Regions from separate parts of the Streptomyces sp. Tu 3180 genome, predicted to be linked through region 1. Evidence: riboswitches for the same ligand, from Rfam matches in the RefSeq annotation. Region 1 holds a riboswitch; the other holds the start of a gene.
The links. A riboswitch is a leader RNA that binds a small molecule or an ion and turns the genes downstream of it on or off. The one in region 1 is predicted to bind S-adenosylmethionine.
Positions count from the first base shown of each region.

Region 2: linked by a shared signal. The riboswitch ahead of GL259_RS12025 (aminotransferase class V-fold PLP-dependent enzyme) and the one ahead of thrC (threonine synthase) in region 1 are both predicted to bind S-adenosylmethionine.

Region 1 covers NZ_WOXS01000002.1:3,854,539-3,863,831, forward strand. The annotation lists gene GL259_RS18140 (MFS transporter) at 1-1,143, opposite strand, end outside; gene GL259_RS18145 (NADH:flavin oxidoreductase) at 1,311-2,459, opposite strand; gene GL259_RS18150 (hypothetical protein) at 2,620-2,976, shown strand; gene groL (chaperonin GroEL) at 3,095-4,717, opposite strand; gene GL259_RS18160 (cold-shock protein) at 5,224-5,427, opposite strand; gene GL259_RS18165 (MoaD/ThiS family protein) at 5,858-6,133, opposite strand; gene thrC (threonine synthase) at 6,130-7,422, opposite strand; SAM riboswitch class I at 7,441-7,596, opposite strand; gene GL259_RS18175 (glucosyl-3-phosphoglycerate synthase) at 7,732-8,703, shown strand; gene GL259_RS18180 (trehalose-6-phosphate synthase) at 8,769-9,293, shown strand, end outside.
Region 2 covers NZ_WOXS01000002.1:2,460,055-2,469,347, forward strand. The annotation lists gene GL259_RS12015 (SLC13 family permease) at 1-1,094, shown strand, start outside; gene GL259_RS12020 (glycerate kinase) at 1,155-2,372, shown strand; gene GL259_RS12025 (aminotransferase class V-fold PLP-dependent enzyme) at 2,303-3,733, opposite strand; SAM riboswitch class IV at 3,893-4,009, opposite strand; gene trpD (anthranilate phosphoribosyltransferase) at 4,085-5,149, opposite strand; gene GL259_RS12035 (cytochrome bc complex cytochrome b subunit) at 5,274-6,911, opposite strand; gene GL259_RS12040 (Rieske 2Fe-2S domain-containing protein) at 6,908-7,966, opposite strand; gene GL259_RS12045 (c-type cytochrome) at 7,963-8,775, opposite strand; gene GL259_RS12050 (heme-copper oxidase subunit III) at 8,856-9,293, opposite strand, start outside.

The DNA of each region.
Region 1 (9,293 bases):
GCCGGCCCCGATGACGCAGGACGCCAGCACGAAGTGCCAGACCTGGTCCATCAGCAGGACGTTCAGACCGTAGCCGGCGGCCACGACGAGGGCGCCGGTCATCAGCGTCACCTTCGGGCCCCTGGCGCGGGAGACGAGCGCGGACACCGGGGCCAGCGCCATCATCACCAGGCCGGACGGCGCCATGACCAGTCCGGCGGCCAGCAGCGACTGGCCCAGTCCGTAGCCGGTCCGCTCGGGCAGCTGCAGCAGCTGCGGGACGACCAGGGACATCGAGAACATCGAGAAGCCGATCGCCACCGAGGCGAGGTTGGTGACCAGCACCTGGGGGCGGGCCGTGCTGCGCAGGTCCACCAGCGGCTGGTCGACACGCAGTTCGAAGAGGCCCCAGGCCACCAGGACGACGACGGCCGCCGCGGACAGGCCGAGGGTGGTGCCGCTCGACCAGCCCCAGTCGCCGCCCTTGGAGATCGCCAGCAGCAGGCAGACCAGACCGGCCGCCATTCCGGCCGAGCCGACGACGTCGAACCGGCCGCCGGTGCGCACCTTCGACTCCGGCACCAGGAACGCCACCATGACCAGGGCGACCACGCCCAGCGCGGCCGAGGTCCAGAACAGCGCGTGCCAGTCGAGGTTGTCGGCGATGAGCGCGGCGGCGGGCAGGCCGAGTGCGCCGCCGACGCCGAGGGAGGCGCTGATCATCGCGGTCGCCGAGCCCAGCCGCTCCGCGGGCAGTTCGTCGCGCAGGATGCTGATGCCGAGCGGGATCACACCGGACGACAGGCCCTGCAGGGCCCGGCCGACGATCACCGGGACCAGCGAGTCACTGAGTCCGGCGACCACGGAGCCGATCACCAGCATGGTCATGCTGAGCAGCAGCATGCGGCGCTTGCCGTACATGTCGCCGAGGCGGCCCACGACCGGGGTCGCGACGGCCGCGGCGAGCAGGGTCGCGGTGACGGCCCAGGCGGTGTCCGACGCGGGGGCGTCCAGGTACTGCGGCAGCTGCCCCACGATCGGGATCACCAGGGTCTGCATCAGCGAGACCACGATGCCGCTGAAGGCCAGCACGGCCACCACGGCGCCGGGTCGGGGCGGCGCGGGGGTGCCGGTCGCGGCGGGTCGGGCGGGTGCGTCGGACATGAGGGAGGTCTCCGGGGACTCGGGTCACATCTACTTGTCTCAGGCAACCTTATGCATATTGCTTGACTTAAGCAAGTTAATGGGGAGTGACGGGAAACGGTACGGCCGCGCACGGGGCGCGGCCGTACCGGCGGCATGACGGGCCGGCGGGACGGCCGGCCGGTGGGTCAGCTCAGGGACCTGAGCGACGCGGCGTCGTAGGGCGCGAGCTCGTCGAAGCGGCCGTCGAGCACCTTGGCCGCCCAGTTCGGGTCCTGGAGCAGGGCCCGGCCCACGGCCACGAGGTCGAACTCGTCCCGCTCCATCCGGTCGAGCAGGTTGTCGAGGCCGCCCACGGCGGCCCCCTCCCCCTGGAACGCCTTGAGGAAGTCACCGCCGTCCAGGCCGACCGACCCGACGGTGATGGCCGGCCGCCCGGTCAGCTTCTTCGTCCATCCCGCCAGGTTGAGGTCGGCGCCCTCGAACTCGGGGACCCAGTAGCGGCGCGTGGAGGCGTGGAAGGCGTCGACACCGGCCGCGGCGAGCGGGGACAGGATGGCCTCCAGCTCCTGCGGGGTCTCGGCGAGGCGGGCGTCGTAGGCGTCCTGCTTCCACTGCGAGTAGCGGAAGATCACCGGGAACTCCGGGGAGACCGCCTCACGGACCGCCGCCACGATCTCCGTCGCGAACTTCGCACGGGCCACCGGGTCACCGCCGTAGGCGTCGGTACGGCGGTTGGTGCCGGCCCACAGGAACTGGTCGATGAGGTAGCCGTGGGCACCGTGCAGTTCGACGCCGTCGAAGCCGATCCGCTCGGCCGCGGCGGCGGCCTCCGCGAAGGCGCCGATCACGTCGTCGAGGTCCTGCCGGGTCATGGCCCTGCCGTCCTCGGTGCCGTCGAGCCGCAGCCCGGACGGCCCGACGGCCGGAGCGCCGGCGAACGGCGGCTCCCCCTGCTTGCGCACCATGCCGATGTGCCAGAGCTGGGGCACGATCGTGCCGCCGGCCGCGTGCACCGCCTCGGCGACCTTCGCCCAGCCCGCGAGCTGCTCCTCCCCGTGGAACCGCGGCACCCGGTCGCTCTGCCCGGCGGAGGGGTGCCCGACGTACGTGCCCTCGGTGACGATCAGCCCGACACCGGCGGCGGCACGGCGGGAGTAGTACGACACCACGTCCTCGCCCGGGACGCCGCCCGGCGAGAACATCCGGGTCATCGGCGCCATGGCGATGCGGTTCGGGACGGTCAGGCCGTTGATCACGGCCGGACGGGAGAGGATCCGGGCCGCGCGGGAGGCGGTGCCGGAGACCTCGGGGGCTTCGGAGGGGGTGACGGTCACGTGGGGCTCCTCGTCGAGATACCGAAAGGTATGTGCGCATGCATCCACCGCACGTCGACGACAACCGGGGAGCCGGGGGGCGGCATTCCCCCCGCCGGGACCGTCCGGACGTGACCCCGGCCACATGCGCCTTTCCCCGCGCCGGGAGTACGGTCCCCCGATGAGGACACGAACCCTGCGCTTCGGCCTGTACGCGGACGAGGAGGCACTGGCGTGGGTCGACACGATCGTCGACGGGGCCGTGGCGTCCCGCGGCGCCCGGATCGCCGGGCGGACCGTCGCCCGCACGTCCCCCGACGGCGGGACGACGACCGCCGAGCTCTACGACTTCCTGGCGGAGCAGTGGGCCTGGGAGCATCCGGGCCAGAGCGGCGGCACGCGCGAACCGGTCGAACTGCGCGTCCGCCTGGTGTGCTCCCTGCGGACCTGGCGGGCGGTGCGCAAGGCGGTGCTGCGGGGCCTGTGCCCGCAGGGCACGGCGCCGCACACCTGCCGCGTCCCCTGGTTCGCCGCCTGACCCCTTCCCCCGCACACGTCCCTCTCCCCCGCACACGCCCGAGGGCGGCACCCCCTGCCGGAACAGGGGGTGCCGCCCTCGGTACTGACGGACCGGGTCCGAACCTGAACGGTCAGGCTCAGAAGTCCATGTCACCGCCCGGCATGCCGCCGCCGGCCGGGGCCGCGGCCTTCTCCGGCTTGTCGGCGATGACGGCCTCGGTGGTGAGGAACAGCGCGGCGATCGACGCGGCGTTCTGCAGCGCGGAGCGCGTCACCTTGGCCGGGTCGATGATGCCTTCCTTGACCAGGTCGACGTACTCGCCGGTCGCGGCGTTCAGGCCGTGGCCCGGGGTCAGGTTGCGCACCTTCTCCACCACGACGCCGCCCTCGAGGCCGGCGTTCACGGCGATCTGCTTCAGCGGGGCCTCCAGGGCCAGCTTCACAGCGGCGGCACCGGTCGCCTCGTCGCCCTCGAGCTCCAGCTTCTCGAAGACCTGGGAGGCCTGCAGCAGGGCCACGCCACCACCGGCGACGATGCCCTCCTCGACGGCCGCCTTGGCGTTGCGGACGGCGTCCTCGATGCGGTGCTTGCGCTCCTTGAGCTCCACCTCGGTGGCGGCGCCGGCCTTGATGACCGCGACACCGCCGGCGAGCTTCGCCAGGCGCTCCTGCAGCTTCTCGCGGTCGTAGTCGGAGTCGCTGTTCTCGATCTCGGCGCGGATCTGGTTCACGCGGCCCGCGACCTGGTCGGCCGAGCCGGCACCGTCGACGATGGTGGTCTCGTCCTTGGTGATGACGACCTTGCGGGCCTTGCCCAGGAGGTCGAGCGTGGCGTTCTCCAGCTTGAGGCCGACCTCCTCGGAGATGACCTCGCCGCCCGTGAGGATGGCGATGTCGCCGAGCATGGCCTTGCGGCGGTCGCCGAAGCCCGGGGCCTTGACGGCGACGGACTTGAAGGTGCCGCGGATCTTGTTGACGACCAGGGTCGACAGGGCCTCGCCCTCGACGTCCTCGGCGATGATCAGCAGCGGCTTGCCCGACTGCATGACCTTCTCCAGGAGCGGGAGCAGGTCCTTGACGTTGGAGATCTTGGAGTTCGCGATCAGGATGTACGGGTCGTCGAGGACGGCCTCCATACGCTCCATGTCGGTGGCGAAGTACGCCGAGATGTAGCCCTTGTCGAAGCGCATACCCTCGGTGAGCTCCAGCTCCAGACCGAAGGTCTGGGACTCCTCGACGGTGATGACGCCTTCCTTGCCGACCTTGTCCATGGCCTCGGCGATGAGCTCGCCGATCTGGACGTCGGCGGCGGAGATGGAGGCCGTGGAGGCGATCTGCTCCTTGGTCTCGACGTCCTTCGCCTGCTCGAGCAGGGCACCGGAGACGGCCTCGACGGCCTTCTCGATACCGCGCTTCAGGGCCATCGGGTTGGCACCGGCGGCGACGTTGCGCAGGCCCTCCTTGACCAGGGCCTGGGCGAGAACGGTCGCGGTGGTCGTACCGTCACCGGCGACGTCGTCCGTCTTCTTGGCGACTTCCTTGACCAGCTCGGCGCCGATCTTCTCGTACGGGTCCTCGAGCTCGATCTCCTTGGCGATGGAGACACCGTCGTTGGTGATCGTGGGCGCGCCCCACTTCTTCTCGAGGACGACGTTGCGGCCCTTGGGGCCGAGCGTCACCTTCACGGCGTCCGCGAGCTGGTTCATGCCGCGCTCGAGGCCGCGCCGCGCCTCCTCGTCGAACGCGATGATCTTGGCCATGTGAAGTGGTCCCTCCAGGACTGGGGGTGATTCCTTCGGACCGCGCCCGCGCCCGCGACGGACGGCTCGTCGGCCTTGTGGTTCCTTGCCCCACCCGGCCCACGGGCCTCACCGACCCGGTCCTTCGTTGTCACTCTCACCTTCAGAGTGCTAACGCCAATGATTAGCACTCGACCCACCCGAGTGCAAGGTGCGCCCGCGAAGCGGGCTCGATGGGGGGTGGTGGTCGGGTGACGGGCGGGCGCAAGGTGCGCCCGCGAAGCGGGCTCGATGGGGGGTGGTGGTCGGGTGACGGGCGGGCGCAAGGTGCGCCCGCGAAGCGGGCTCGATGGGGGGTGGTGGTCGGGTGACGGGCGGGCGCAAGTGCCTACGGGGCTCGAGGGGCGCGCTCAGCCGCGCGCGAACACCCCCGCACGCGCCGCCCGCTCCCGGGCATGGCGAAGGGCCCGCACCCCGGGAGGCGCGGGCCCTTCGTCGGCAGAAGATCCTTGCGGCTGGTAGCGCGTTCAGGCGGTGACGCGAACCATGTCGGCCTGCGGGCCCTTCTGGCCCTGCGAGATCTCGAACTCGACCCGCTGGCCCTCTTCCAGGGTGCGGTAGCCGTCCATCTGGATCGCGCTGTAGTGGACGAAAACATCCGCACCACCGTCGACCGCGATGAAGCCGTACCCCTTCTCCGCGTTGAACCACTTGACGGTGCCCTGAGCCATGCCTAACTCCCCTATTACTGGCCCTTGCACAGATCCACACTTCGCGGATCCGGGTCAGACCTCACCCCCCAACGGTTGGGGGCGTGCGCCGGAACGCGTCGACCGCGGCTGAATGTATCTGCCCAACTGCCGTCTGCAACAGGTCAATCGGACGAGAAATCTGGACGCCACGGGCCCGGAATGTGGCGAGAATTCACCCGAATGCAGGGCAAGTCGGGCTACACAAAGGGCGCAAATGCCGCGACGGAGACCCACACTTTGGCTACATCCAGTCGGGTGCGCGGCAGGAATTCAAGGTTCCCGATCAGCGGATCGGGGGCGTGTTCCCCAACTCTACCGCGCTCAACCCCATGGAATTGCCCCCTCCGCTTCTCTCACGGAGGGGGCAGTGCGACGAACGCCGGGTAACCGGAATTACCGACGGTAATGATCAGCCGCCGGCGACCGCCGGGATGATGGAGACGCCCGCGCCGTCCGGGGTGGCCGTCTGGAGACCCTGCTCGAAGCGCACGTCGTCGTCGTTGACGTAGACGTTGACGAAGCGGCGCAGCCTGCCCTGGTCGTCCAGGACCCGGGCGGCGATCCCGGTGTGGTTCTTCTCCAGGTCCTCGATGACCTCGGCGAGGGTGGCGCCCTCGGCGTCCACCTCGGCCTTGCCGCCGGTGTAGGTGCGCAGGATGGTGGGGATGCGGACGGTCACGCTCATGCGAGGCCTGCCTCTCGGAACGACTCCAGGTTGGGGCGGATGGTCGCGGTGAGGCCGGTGCCGGCCACCGCGTCGAGGGTCTTCAGGCCGTCACCGGTGTTGAGCACGACGGTGGTCCCGGCCGGGTCGAGCACGCCGTCGTCGATGAGCTTCTTCGTCACGCCGACCGTCACACCGCCCGCCGTCTCGGCGAAGATGCCCTCGGTGCGGGCGAGCAGCCTGATGGCGTCCACGACCTGCTCGTCCGTCACGTCCTCCACCGCACCGCCCGTACGGCGCGCGATGTCCAGGACGTACGGGCCGTCGGCGGGGTTGCCGATGGCGAGCGACTTGGCGATGGTGTTCGGCTTCTGCGGCCGGACGACGTCGTGCCCCGCCTTGTACGCGGCCGACACCGGCGAGCAGCCCTCGGCCTGCGCACCGAAGATCTTGTACGGCTTCTCCTCGACCAGACCGAGCTTGATCAGCTCCTGCAGCCCCTTGTCGATCTTCGTGAGCTGCGAGCCGGACGCGATCGGGACGACGATCTGGTCCGGCAGCCGCCAGCCGAGCTGCTCGCAGATCTCGTACGCGAGGGTCTTCGAGCCCTCCGCGTAGTACGGCCGCAGGTTGACGTTGACGAAGCCCCAGCCCTCGCCGGCCGGGTCGCCGATCAGCTCGGAGCAGAAGCGGTTCACGTCGTCGTAGTTGCCCTCGATGCCGACGAGCTCGCCGCCGTAGACCGCGGCCATGACGACCTTGCCCTGCTCCAGGTCGTGCGGGATGAACACGCAGGAGCGCAGTCCGGCGCGCGCGGCGGCGGCGCCGACGGCGCCGGCCAGGTTGCCGGTGGAGGAGCAGGACAGGGTGGTGAAGCCGAAGGTGCGGGCGGCCTCCAGGGCCTGGGCGACCACGCGGTCCTTGAAGGAGTGCGTCGGGTTGCCGGAGTCGTCCTTGACGTACAGGCCGCCGGTGACGCCGAGTTCGCGGGCGAGGTTGTCGGCCTTGACGAGCTTGGTCCAGCCGGGGTTGAGGTTCGGCCGGGTCGCCACGTCCGCCGGGACGGGCAGCAGCGGCGCGTAGCGCCAGATGTTCGCGGGGCCCGCCTCGATCCGCTTGCGGAGCTCCTCGGTGTCGTAGTCCGAGAAGTCGTAGGCGATCTCCAGCGGGCCGAAACACTCCTCGCAGGCGAAGACCGGGCCGAGCGGCACGCGGTGACCGCACTCGCGACAGGAGAGCGCGGCGGCGGGGCCCAGGTCGACGGAGGGAGCGGCGGAATCGGTGGTGCTTGCAACGGTCTGCACAGCCATGTGAGGCGAGGCCCTTTCTCCTCATCTTCCTCACGACGCATCTCGCCGTGAGACGGATTTGGCACCTTCCCTAGCCGGGAGCCTCGCGGTGCGATCAACGGTGATCTACGAGAACCGGCTGGAGGGTTGCCGGGGCTTCATCGGGCCGTGTCCCTCTGCCCCTCTGGATGAGCGGTGTTCAGTTGTCCGCGCGGCGACCCCGGCATGCGATGGTCATCCGCGCTGTTCAAGACTGTAACCGAAGGCCAGGACAATGGAGATAGTCGTCCGAACCGCGAGATGGATCACAGAAGTGAGGAGCCGCAGACCGTGCTGGAAGAAGTCGAGCGCTGGCTGAGCGAACGCTCCTGGTCGGTGACCGACCGTCCGCTGCACCAGATCATGGCGGCCAAGCGCGCCACCGGGCGGACGGTCAGCGTGGTGCTGCCCGCGCTCAACGAGGAGGAGACGGTCGGCGCCATCGTCTCGGCGGTCCGGCGCGACCTGGTGCTCCGGGTGCCGCTGGTCGACGAGGTCGTGGTCGTCGACTCCGGCTCGACCGACCGCACGGCCGCGGCGGCCGCCGCGGCCGGGGCGACGGTGGTGCACCGGGACGCGATCCTGCCCCGCATCCCGGCCGTGCCCGGCAAGGGCGAGGTGCTGTGGCGCTCCCTGCTCGTCACCCGCGGCGACATCGTCTGCTTCGTCGACGCCGACCTCAGGGAGTTCTCCTCCGACTTCGTCTCCGGCATCGTCGGCCCGCTGCTCACCGACCCGGACGTCCACCTGGTCAAGGCCATGTACGACCGGCCGCTCACGGTGCCCGGCAAGGACGCCCCCGGCACGGTCGCCGCCGGCCAGGGCGGCCGGGTCACGGAGCTGATGGCCCGCCCGCTGCTCAACATGCACTGGCCGCGGCTGGCCGGCTTCGTCCAGCCGCTCGGCGGCGAGTACGCGGCCCGCCGCTCCCTGCTGGAACGGCTCCCCTTCCCCGTCGGCTACGGCGTGGAGCTCGGCATGCTGGTCGACGCCCTGCACCTGGTCGGCCTGGACGCCCTGGCCCAGGTCGACGTCGGCGTCCGCATCCACCGCCACCAGGACGGCCAGGCCCTCGGCCGCATGGCCGCCGCGATCTACCGCACCGCCCAGCTCCGGCTGGCCCGCGGCCACCTGATCCGCCCGGCCCTCACCCAGTTCGAGCGGACGGGCGACACCTTCGAGCCCCGTACGTACTCCGTCGACACGGAGGAGCGGCCGCCGATGGCGGAGATCGCGGAGTACCAGGCACGGGAGGTGGCCTGACCGGGCCCGCGGTGGACGGCCGATCCGTACGTTTGAGCGTTCGGGGGCGGGCTAGGTTGAGGTCTATGGCTTCCACGCAGGCTGCTCAGGGTGCTCAGGTGCTGGTCGCGTCGAATCGCGGACCCGTCTCGTACACGGTGGGGGAGGACGGTTCGCTGCGGGCCAGACGGGGCGGCGGCGGACTGGTGTCCGGACTGTCGGCGATCGGTCCGGAGGCGGGGGCGCTGTGGGTGTGCTCGGCGCTGTCCGACGGCGACCGCGAGGCCGTGCGGCGCGGGGTCGGCGAGGACGGCGTGCGGATGCTGGACATCCCGGCGGACGTGCACGCCGACGCGTACAACGGGATCGCCAACTCGGTGCTGTGGTTCGTGCACCACATGCTGTACCAGACCCCGCTGGAGCCGGTCTTCGACGCGGAGTTCCGGCGGCAGTGGGCGTCCTACGAGACGTACAACCGCGCCTTCGCCGAGGCGCTGGCCGAGGAGGCGGCGCCCGGGGCGGCGGTGCTGGTGCAGGACTACCACCTGACGCTGGTCCCCGGGATGCTCCGCGCGCTCCGCCCCGACCTGCGGATCGGCCACTTCTCGCAC
Region 2 (9,293 bases), 1.4 Mb from region 1:
CGGCCGCCTTCCTGGTCGGCGGGGCGCGCACGGTGCGGCAGTTGACGCACCTGACGACCGCCGCACTGGTCGTCACCGCGTTCGCGGTGCCCGCCACCTCGGGCCGTGCGGCGCTCGCGCTGCCGGTGTTCCTGGCCCTCGCCAAGGCGCTCGCGGACCGGAAACGGCTGGTCGTGATGCTGGCGCTGCTGTTCCCGACCGTGATCCTGCTGTCCGCGGTGGCGACCCTGATCGGTGCGGGCGCGCACCTGATCACCGTGTCGGTGCTGTGGGAGGCCACCGGGGACCGGGTCGGCTTCACGCAGTGGCTGCTGCTGGGGCTGCCGCTGGCGGTGGCCTCCTCCCACCTCGCCGCCGAGGCCGTCCTGTTGACCACCACCCGGCGCGCCGACCGCGGGGGTCCGGTGCACATCACCGCCGAGGAGATCCAGCGGCACAGCGACCGCCCGGTCACCGGCCCCTGGACGCAGGCCGAGAAGCGCTGCGCCCTGCTGCTCGCCACGGTCGTCGCCCTGTGGTGCAGCGAGCCGCTGCACCGGGTGCCGCCGGCCGTGGTGGCGCTGATCGGCGCGGTCGTCGCCGCCTCGCCGGCGCTGGGCACCGTACGGCTGAAGGACGCGCTGAGGACGGTGCCCTGGTCGCTGCTGCTGTTCATGGCGGCGACCATGGCGATGGGCGTGGCGCTCGCCGAGTCGGGTGCGGCGAAGTGGCTGGTCGGGGGGGTGCCGTCGGGCATCACCCCGGTGATGTTCCTGGGGGTCGTCGTCGCGGTCGGCACGGCCGCCCACCTCGTCCTGCAGTCCCGTTCCGCCCGTTCCTCGGTGCTGGTCCCGCTGGTGGTCGCGGCGGCCGCGGGCGCCGGGGTGAACCCGGTCGCGGCGGCGCTGGCCTCCACCGCCGCCGCGGGCTTCTGCCACACGCTGCCGGCCTCCGCGAAACCGGTCACGCTCTTCGCGGAGATCCCCGGCACCCCCACCTACACCCCGCGCGACCTGCTGCGGCTGTCCGCCGTGCTGGCCCCGCTGACCGCCGCCCTGGTCCTGCTGTTCGCCGTCGCGGTGTGGCCGCTGCTCGGCGTCCCCGTGACCCGCTAGCCCTCCCCGAACCACCGAGGCCCGGCCCGCCGGGCCTCCCGTCCCACCAGGAGTGATCGCATGCTCACCCGTGTCGTCGTAGCCCCCAGCGGCTTCAAGGAGTCGCTGTCCGCCGAGGCCGCCGCCGACGCCATCGCGGCGGGCGTCCGCCGGGTCCTGCCGGACGCGGAGATCGACCGGATCCCGCTGGTGGACGGCGGCGAGGGCACGGCCCCGGCGCTGGCCGCCGCGACCGGCGGGCGGCTGGTCGCCCTGGCCGCCACGGGCCCGGTCGGCGAACCGGTCGGCACGCACTTCGCGCTCCTCGGCTCCCGGGAGACCGCGGTGGTGGAGATGGCGGCGGTCGCGGGCCTCTCCCTGGTCCCGCGCACCCGGCGCGACCCCGGCGCCACGACCACGTACGGCGTCGGCGAGCTGATCCGCGCGGCGCTCGACCAGGGCGTGCGGCGCGTCCTGGTCGGCTGCGGCGACTCGGGCACCTCCGACGGCGGCGCGGGCGCGCTCCAGGCCCTCGGCGCCCGGCTGCTGGATGCGGACGGTTTCGAACTGCCGCGGGGCGGACGTGAGTTGACGCGCCTGGCGCGCATCGACCCGGCCGGCCTCGATCCCCGGCTGGACGACGTGGAGCTCCTCGTCGCCTGCAACCCCTTCAACGTGCTGTGCGGCGAGCGGGGCGTGGCCCGGGTGTTCGGCCCGCAGAAGGGGGCGACCCCGGCCCAGGTCGAGGAGTTGTCGGCGGGACTGGAGAACTGGGCGCGCGTCCTCACCCGCGATCTCGCCGTCACCGGCACCGATCTGCGCCACGGCCCCGGCACGGGCGCCTCCGGCGGGCTCGGCGCCGGTCTCGCCGCCCTCGGCGCGCGTCTCCTCCCCCGCTTCGACGTCCTGCTGGACCACCTCGACCTGGACGCCCGGCTGGCCCGCGCCGACCTGGTCGTCACCGCCGAGGGCGCCCTGGACCACCAGACGCCGCGCGGCAAGGTCCCGGCGGAGGTGGCCCGCCGCGCCAAGCGGTACGGGCGCCCGGTGCTCGCGCTGGCGGGGACGCTCGGCGAGGGGGCGCACGACGTGCCGGGCGTGGACGCCTGCCACGGCATCCTGCCCGCCCCGATGGCCCTCGCCGAGGCCCTGGTCCGCGGCGCCGAACTCCTCACCGACGCCACGGAACGGGCCCTGCGGATGATCGTCCTGGGCGCCCGGCTACCGGTTCACGCGGAGCCGGCCGCCGCGGTGCGCGCCGAGGTGTCGGGCACGCACCGCCCGTCCACCGTGCGGTAGTTCCACTTCGCCCCGTCCCGCACGAGCTCCCCGACCGCCCGCACGAACCGCTCCACGTGCTCGTCCGGCGTGCCCGCGCCGAAGCTGACGCGGATGGCGTTGAGGGACCTCTCCCCCGGTGCCGCCTCGGGGGCGCCGCACTCGCCCTGGGCCTCCGGGTCACCGCCGAGCAGCCTGCGCACCAGCGGGTGGGCGCAGAACAGCCCGTCGCGTACGCCGATGCCGTACTCGGCGGACAGCGCCGCGGCGAAGTGGGAGCTGTTCCAGCCCTCGACGACGAAGGAGAGCACGCCGACGCGCGGGGCGTCGTCCCCGAACAGGGACAGGAACCGCACCTCGGGGACGTCCGCGAGCCCCTCGCGCACCGTGCGGATCAGGTGCTCCTCACGCGCGGCCAGCGCGTCGAAGCCGGCCTCGGTGAGCGCCTTGCAGGCGGAGGCGATGGAGTGGGCGCCGATGACGTTGGGCGAGCCGGCCTCGTGACGGGCCGCGCCGTCGTGCCACTCCACGTCCACTCCCCCGTCCGCGCGCCGGGTGACCCTGCGGCTGGCGCCGCCGCCCGCGAGGTACGGCTCGGCCTCCCGCAGCCAGTCGGCGCGGCCGGCCAGGACGCCGGAGCCGAAGGGGGCGTACAGCTTGTGCCCGGAGAAGGCGACCCAGTCGACGTCCAGTTCGGTCACCGAGACGGCGTGGTGCGGGGCCAGCTGGGCGGCGTCCAGGACGATCCGGGCGCCGTGCGCGTGCGCGACGGCGGCCAGTTCCCGTACGGGCCACAGCTCACCGGTGACGTTGGAGGCGCCGGTGACGCACACCAGGGCCGGGCCATCGGGGCCTCCCCTGCTCGAGCGGAGCCGAGAGCCTGGGGAAGGGTCGCGGTCGGCGAGGGCGCGCTCCAGGGTCTCCACGGCCCGGCGCGGGCTGTCCGGGGCGTCGAGGTACGTGACGCGGGCGTCGCGCCAGGGCAGCAGGGAGGCGTGGTGCTCGGTCTCGAAGACGAAGACCTCGCAGCCGGCGGGCAGCGCGGCGGCGAGCAGGTTCAGGGAGTCGGTGGTGGAGCGGGTGAACACCACCTGGTCCCCGGCACGGCAGTCGAGGAACCCGGCGACGGTGCGGCGGGCGTTCTCGAACAGGTCGGTGGAGAGCTGGGAGAGGTAACCGGCGCCCCGGTGGACGCTGCCGTAGTACGGCGCGTAGGCGGCCACGTCGTCCCACACGCGCTGGAGGGCGGGGGCGCTGGCGGCGTAGTCGAGGGCGGCGTAGGTGACCTCGCCACCGGTGACGAGGGGGACGGTGACGTCCCGGCCCAGGACGGGCAGCGGGGCACGGACGGACCGGTCGGCGGCGACGGCGGAGACGGACATGGCGAACTCCCGTGGGGCAGGCGGAATCCCCGCGCGAGCGGACGGCGCTCGAGCGCGAAGGAGAAAGGAAGGGGTGGGCGGAGGCGGGGCTCGGCAGCCCTAACGCATTCGCTTGCTCACGGAAGGCTCCTCGACGACCAGGACCCCTGGTGTGCGAGGGGTCCGCGCTTGCCGTGAGCCTTGCTGCTCACGGCCTGGTCCTCACCCGGGGCACCCCGCCACGGACGGAGGGTTGCCGGACAGCCGGCCGGGGCCTGATGGCTGTCGCTCGTGACCTGGACAGGAAACTACGTGAGGTGACCGGCGTCCCGCAACCCGTGTCCGGATCGCGGGACGTCTCCCCGGCGGGGGCTACGCGTTGCTGACGGCCACCCAGCGCTCCAGGACCCGCTTGGCGGCCCCCGAGTCGATCGCCTCGGCCGCCTTCGCCATCCCGGTGCGGATCCGCTCGGTCAGGGGGCCGGAGCCCGGCTCCAGGGCGACCAGCGCCGCCGCCGAGTTCAGCAGCACCGCGTCCCGTACGGGGCCCGGTTCGCCGTCCAGCAGCCGGCGGGCGACCTCCGCGTTGTAGGAGGCGTCGGCGCCGCGCAGGGCCTCCACGGGCACCAGCTCGATGCCGACGTCGCGCGGGTCGAAGGTCTCCTCGTCCACCTTGCCGTCGCGCACCACCCACACCCTGGAGGTGGCGGTGGTGGTCAGCTCGTCCAGGCCGTCGTCGCCGCGGAACACCAGCGTGGAGTTGCCGCGTTCGGCGAAGACCCCGGCCATGATGGGCGCCATCCGGGGGTCGGCGACCCCCACCGCCTGCGCCTTGACCCGCGCCGGGTTGGCCAGCGGGCCGAGGAAGTTGAACACCGTGCGGATGCCCAGCTGTCCGCGGGCGGCGGCCACGTGGCGCAGCGCCGGGTGGAACTTCACCGCGAAGCAGAAGGTGATCCCGGCCTCCTCGGCGACCTCGGCCACCCGCAGCGGGGTCAGCTCCAGGTTGACGCCCAGCTTCTCCAGGACGTCGGAGGCACCGGACGCGGAGGAGGCGGCCCGGTTGCCGTGCTTGACGACCTTCGCGCCGGTGCCGGCGACGACGATCGAGGACATCGTGGAGATGTTCACCGTCTTGGCGCCGTCGCCGCCGGTGCCGACGATGTCGACCGTCGCCCCGGGCACCTCGATCACCCTGGCGTGGTCGTACATCGCCCGCACGCAGCCGGTGATCTCCTCGACCGTCTCGCCCTTGGCCCGCAGGGACACCGCGAAGCCGGCGATCTGCGCGTCGGTCGCCTCGCCGCGCATGATGAGGTCCATCGCCCAGGCGGTGTCGTCGGCGGACAGGTCCCGGCCGTCCAGCAGTCCGTTCAGCAGGGCGGGCCAGGAGCGGCCCGCCGCGGTGTCGCCTCCAGCGGGGGTCACAGCGCTCATCAGCCGCTCCTGATCGTCGGGGGAAGGGTCTTCCAGGACCACCCTATCCACCCCCGGGCACGGCGAAGGGCCCCGTCCGAACACCGGACGGGGCCCTTCGACCGTGGCGTGGCGAGCGCTGCGATCAGTGGTGGCCGTGGCCGCTCGTGATCTCCTTGTACTCCTCGACGGTGGGCTTCGGAATCTGGGACTCCTCGCCGTAGTACGCCTCGCTCAGCTTGGCGCGCAGCTTCTCGGAGCCCTTCACCTTGCGCCTGACGCCGTTCTCGTCGACCTCGGGGCCGATCTCGGCGGGCTTGTACTGCTCGTGCGCCGTGAGGGTGTACATCTGCTCCTGGCTGAGCGGCTCGTGCACCTCGATGAACTCACCGTGCGGCAGGCGCTTGATGATGCCCGACTCGCGGCCGTGCAGCACCTTGTCCTTGTCCCGGCGCTGCAGGCCGAGGCAGATCCGCTTGGTGACGATGAACGCGATGACCGGGCCCACGAAGAAGCCGATGCGGACGAACCAGGTGACCGCGTTGATCGAGAGGTTGAAGTGCGTGGCGACGATGTCGTTGCCACCACCGATCAGCATGATCATGTACGCCGTGACCCAGGCGACACCGAAGGCCGTACGGGTCGGGGCGTTGCGCGGCCGGTCCAGGATGTGGTGCTCGCGCTTGTCCCCGGTGATCCAGGACTCGATGAACGGGTAAAGCGCGATGATCGCGAGGAAGAGGCCGAACAGCACCAGCGGGACGAAGACGCCCAGGACCAGGGTGTGGCCCCAGAAGTTGATCTCCCAGCCGGGCATGGCGCGGACCAGGCCCTCGGCGAAGCCCATGTACCAGTCGGGCTGGGCGCCCGTGGAGACCATGTCCGGACGGTACGGACCCAGGTTCCAGATCGGGTTGATGGACGCGATGCCGGCGATCAGGGCGGTGAAGCCGAAGACCAGGAAGAAGAAGCCTCCCGCCTTGGCCATGTAGACCGGCAGCAGCGGCATGCCCACGACGTTCTTGTTGGTCCGTCCGGCACCCGCGAACTGCGTGTGCTTGTGGTAGAAGACCAGGATCAGGTGGGCGACCACGAGACCGAGCATGATGCCCGGCAGCAGCAGGATGTGGATCGAGTAGAACCGGGCGACGAAGTCGGTGCCGGGGAACTCCCCGCCGAACAGGAACATCGAGATGTACGTGCCGACGATCGGCACGGACAGGATCGCGCCCTGGGTGAAGCGGACACCGGTTCCGGAGAGCAGGTCGTCCGGCAGCGAGTAACCGGTGAAACCGGTGAACATGCCGAGGACGAACAGCAGGAAGCCGAACAGCCAGTTGATCTCACGCGGCTTGCGGAACGCGCCGGTGAAGAAGACGCGCATCATGTGCACGAACATGCCGGCCAGGAAGATGACCGCCGCCCAGTGGTGGATCTGCCGGATGAGCAGACCGCCGCGCACGTCGAAGCTGATCTCCAGGGTGGAGGCGTACGCCTCCGACATCAGCTGTCCCTGCATCGGGATGTAGCTGCCGTGGTACTCCACCTCGTTCATCGACGGGTGGAAGAACAGCGTCAGATACACACCCGTGAGGATGATGATCAGGAAGCTGTAGAGGCAGATCTCGCCCAGCATGAAGGACCAGTGGTCCGGGAAGATCTTGCGCATGTTGGCCTTGGCCAGGGAGTAGATCCCGAGCCGGCCGTCGGCCCAGTCGGCGACGCGTTCGCCGGCCGGGGCCCTCCCGCGAGAGCGGGAATCGGTGGTGGTGTTGGTACTCATCCGCGCTCCCAGAATGCAGGACCGACGGGCTCGTCGAAGTCGGCGAGCGCTTCGAGGTAGCCCTCGTCGTTCACGCCGATGCGCAGCTGCGGCAGCGGGTGACCGGCGGGACCGAAGATGACCTTGGCACCGTCGGAGAGGTCGAAGGTGGACTGGTGGCAGGGGCACAGGACGTGGTGCGTCTGCTGCTCGTACAGGGAGATCGGGCAACCGACGTGGGTGCAGATCTTCGAGTACGCGAGGATGCCCTCGTGCGACCACTCGAGCGTGCGCTTGTCCTTGATGTCGTCCGGCTTGATGCGGACGATCATCAGGGCGGCCTTGGCGATCTCGTTGTTGAAGTCGTGGTCGTGCTCGTCCAGGCCCTCGGGCTTGGCGAACGTGAGCGAGCCGGTGACGATGTCGGAGGGACGCATCGGCTCGTCGGTGTTCTGGTTGATGAGCAGCTTGCCCTTCGACCAGGCGGTGTGGCGCAGCTTGTCCTCGGGCAGCGGGCCGAGGTCGCGCAGCAGCACGACGCCGGACAGCGGCACCAGGGTGAGGGCACCGAACATGGTGTTGCGGATCAGCTTGCGGCGACCGAGCTGCGACTCCTTGGCACCCTGCCGGAAGTCGTCCATGACCTTGGTCCGGACCTCCGGCGGCGCCTCGATCGGGTGCCGCTCGTCGGTCAGCTCCTCGTCGGACATCAGGGTGCGGGCCCAGTGGACCGCGCCCGCGCCGATGGCGAACAGCGCGATGCCGAGCGTCACGCCGAGCGCGAGGTTCAGGGCGCTGACGTGACCCAGCGGGAAGACGTAGACGATCTTGTCGACCGGGATCGCCACGAACGCGGCGATGAAGCCGATGGTGGCCAGCATCGACAGCGTGAACAGCAGGGCGACCGTGCGCTCGGAGCGCTTGGCGGCCCGCTCGTCGATGTCCTGGATCCGGTGCTCGTGGGGCGGCAGCCCCGGGTCGGCGAACGGGTGCTTCTCGTCCGCGACGCCCAGCGCACCGTGGGCGGTGTCCCGCTCTGCGGGCAGGTTCTCTTCGGGAATGTCTTGGCTACTCATGACTTCTTGGCCTTTGCGGTCCGAGCGGCGACCCACACAGCGACGACGATCAGTCCACCGAGACCGAAGATCCAGCCGAACAGGCCCTCACTGACCGGGCCGAGCCCGCCCAGCTCCATGCCGCCCGGGCTCTCGGACTTGTCGCTGTTGACCTCGCCCAGGTACGCGATGATGTCCTTCTTGTTCTGCTCCGGCATCGTGCTGTCGGGGAAGGAGGGCATGTTCTGCGGGCCGGTGAGCATGGCCTCGTAGATGTGCTTGGGGGAGACGTCCTCGAGGCTCGGCGCGTACTTGCCGTGCGTCAGCGCGCCACCCTTGCCGGTGAAGTTGTGGCACTGGGCGCAGTTGTTGCGGAACAGCTCGCCGCCCTTGGCGATGTCGGCGCCCTCGGGACCGTACTGCTCCTCGGTCGGGATGGCGGGGCCGGCGCCCAGGGAGGCGATGTACGCCGCCAGCTGGTCGATCTGGGCCTGGGTGTAGATCGCCCTCTTGTCCGGGATCTGCGCCGCCTGCGAGGTGTGGGCCGGCATGCGGCCGGTGCCCACCTGGAAGTCCACGGCCGCGGCGCCCACGCCCACCAGGCTCGGACCGTCGGAGGTGCCCTGACCGCCGGTGCCGTGGCAGCTGGCGCAGCCGACCGCGTAGAGCTTCTTGCCCTCCTCGATGGTGAGGGACTGGGCGGTTTCGTCGGCCTGCGCCTTGTCCGCGGGTGCGAACACGGCGTAGAGCCCCCCGGTGCATGCCAGCGCGAGGAGTAGGACGACGAGCGCTGCCAGCGGGTGGCGTCGTCGTGCGGAGAGCTTTTTCACGGATTACCCCGGTGTCAGGATCTTCTGCGTCGATGCTTCTGGTTGGTGCGCTTCGGGAGCGCGCGCGGATGCGGGCCCGGCTACTTGATCATGTAGATCGTGGCGAAGAGGCCGATCCAGACGACATCGACGAAGTGCCAGTAGTAGGACACGACGATGGCCGCGGTCGCCTGCTCGTGGGTGAACCTCCGGGCCGCGTAGGTCCGGCCCAGGACCAGCAGGAAGGCGATGAGACCGCCCGTCACGTGCAGGCCGTGGAAGCCGGTGGTCAGGTAGAACACCGAGCCGTACGGGTCGGAGGAGAGGGACAGGCCCTCGTGCATGACCAGCTCGGTGTACTCGAAGACCTGGCCGCCGATGAAGACCGCGCCCATGACGAAGGTGACGATGAACCACATCCGGAGCTTCTTCACGTCACCGCGCTCGGCGGCGAACACGCCGAGCTGGCAGGTGAGGGAGGAGAGCACCAGGATCGTGGTGTTCGCCGCCGAGAACGGGAAGTTCAGGGCGTCGGCCTT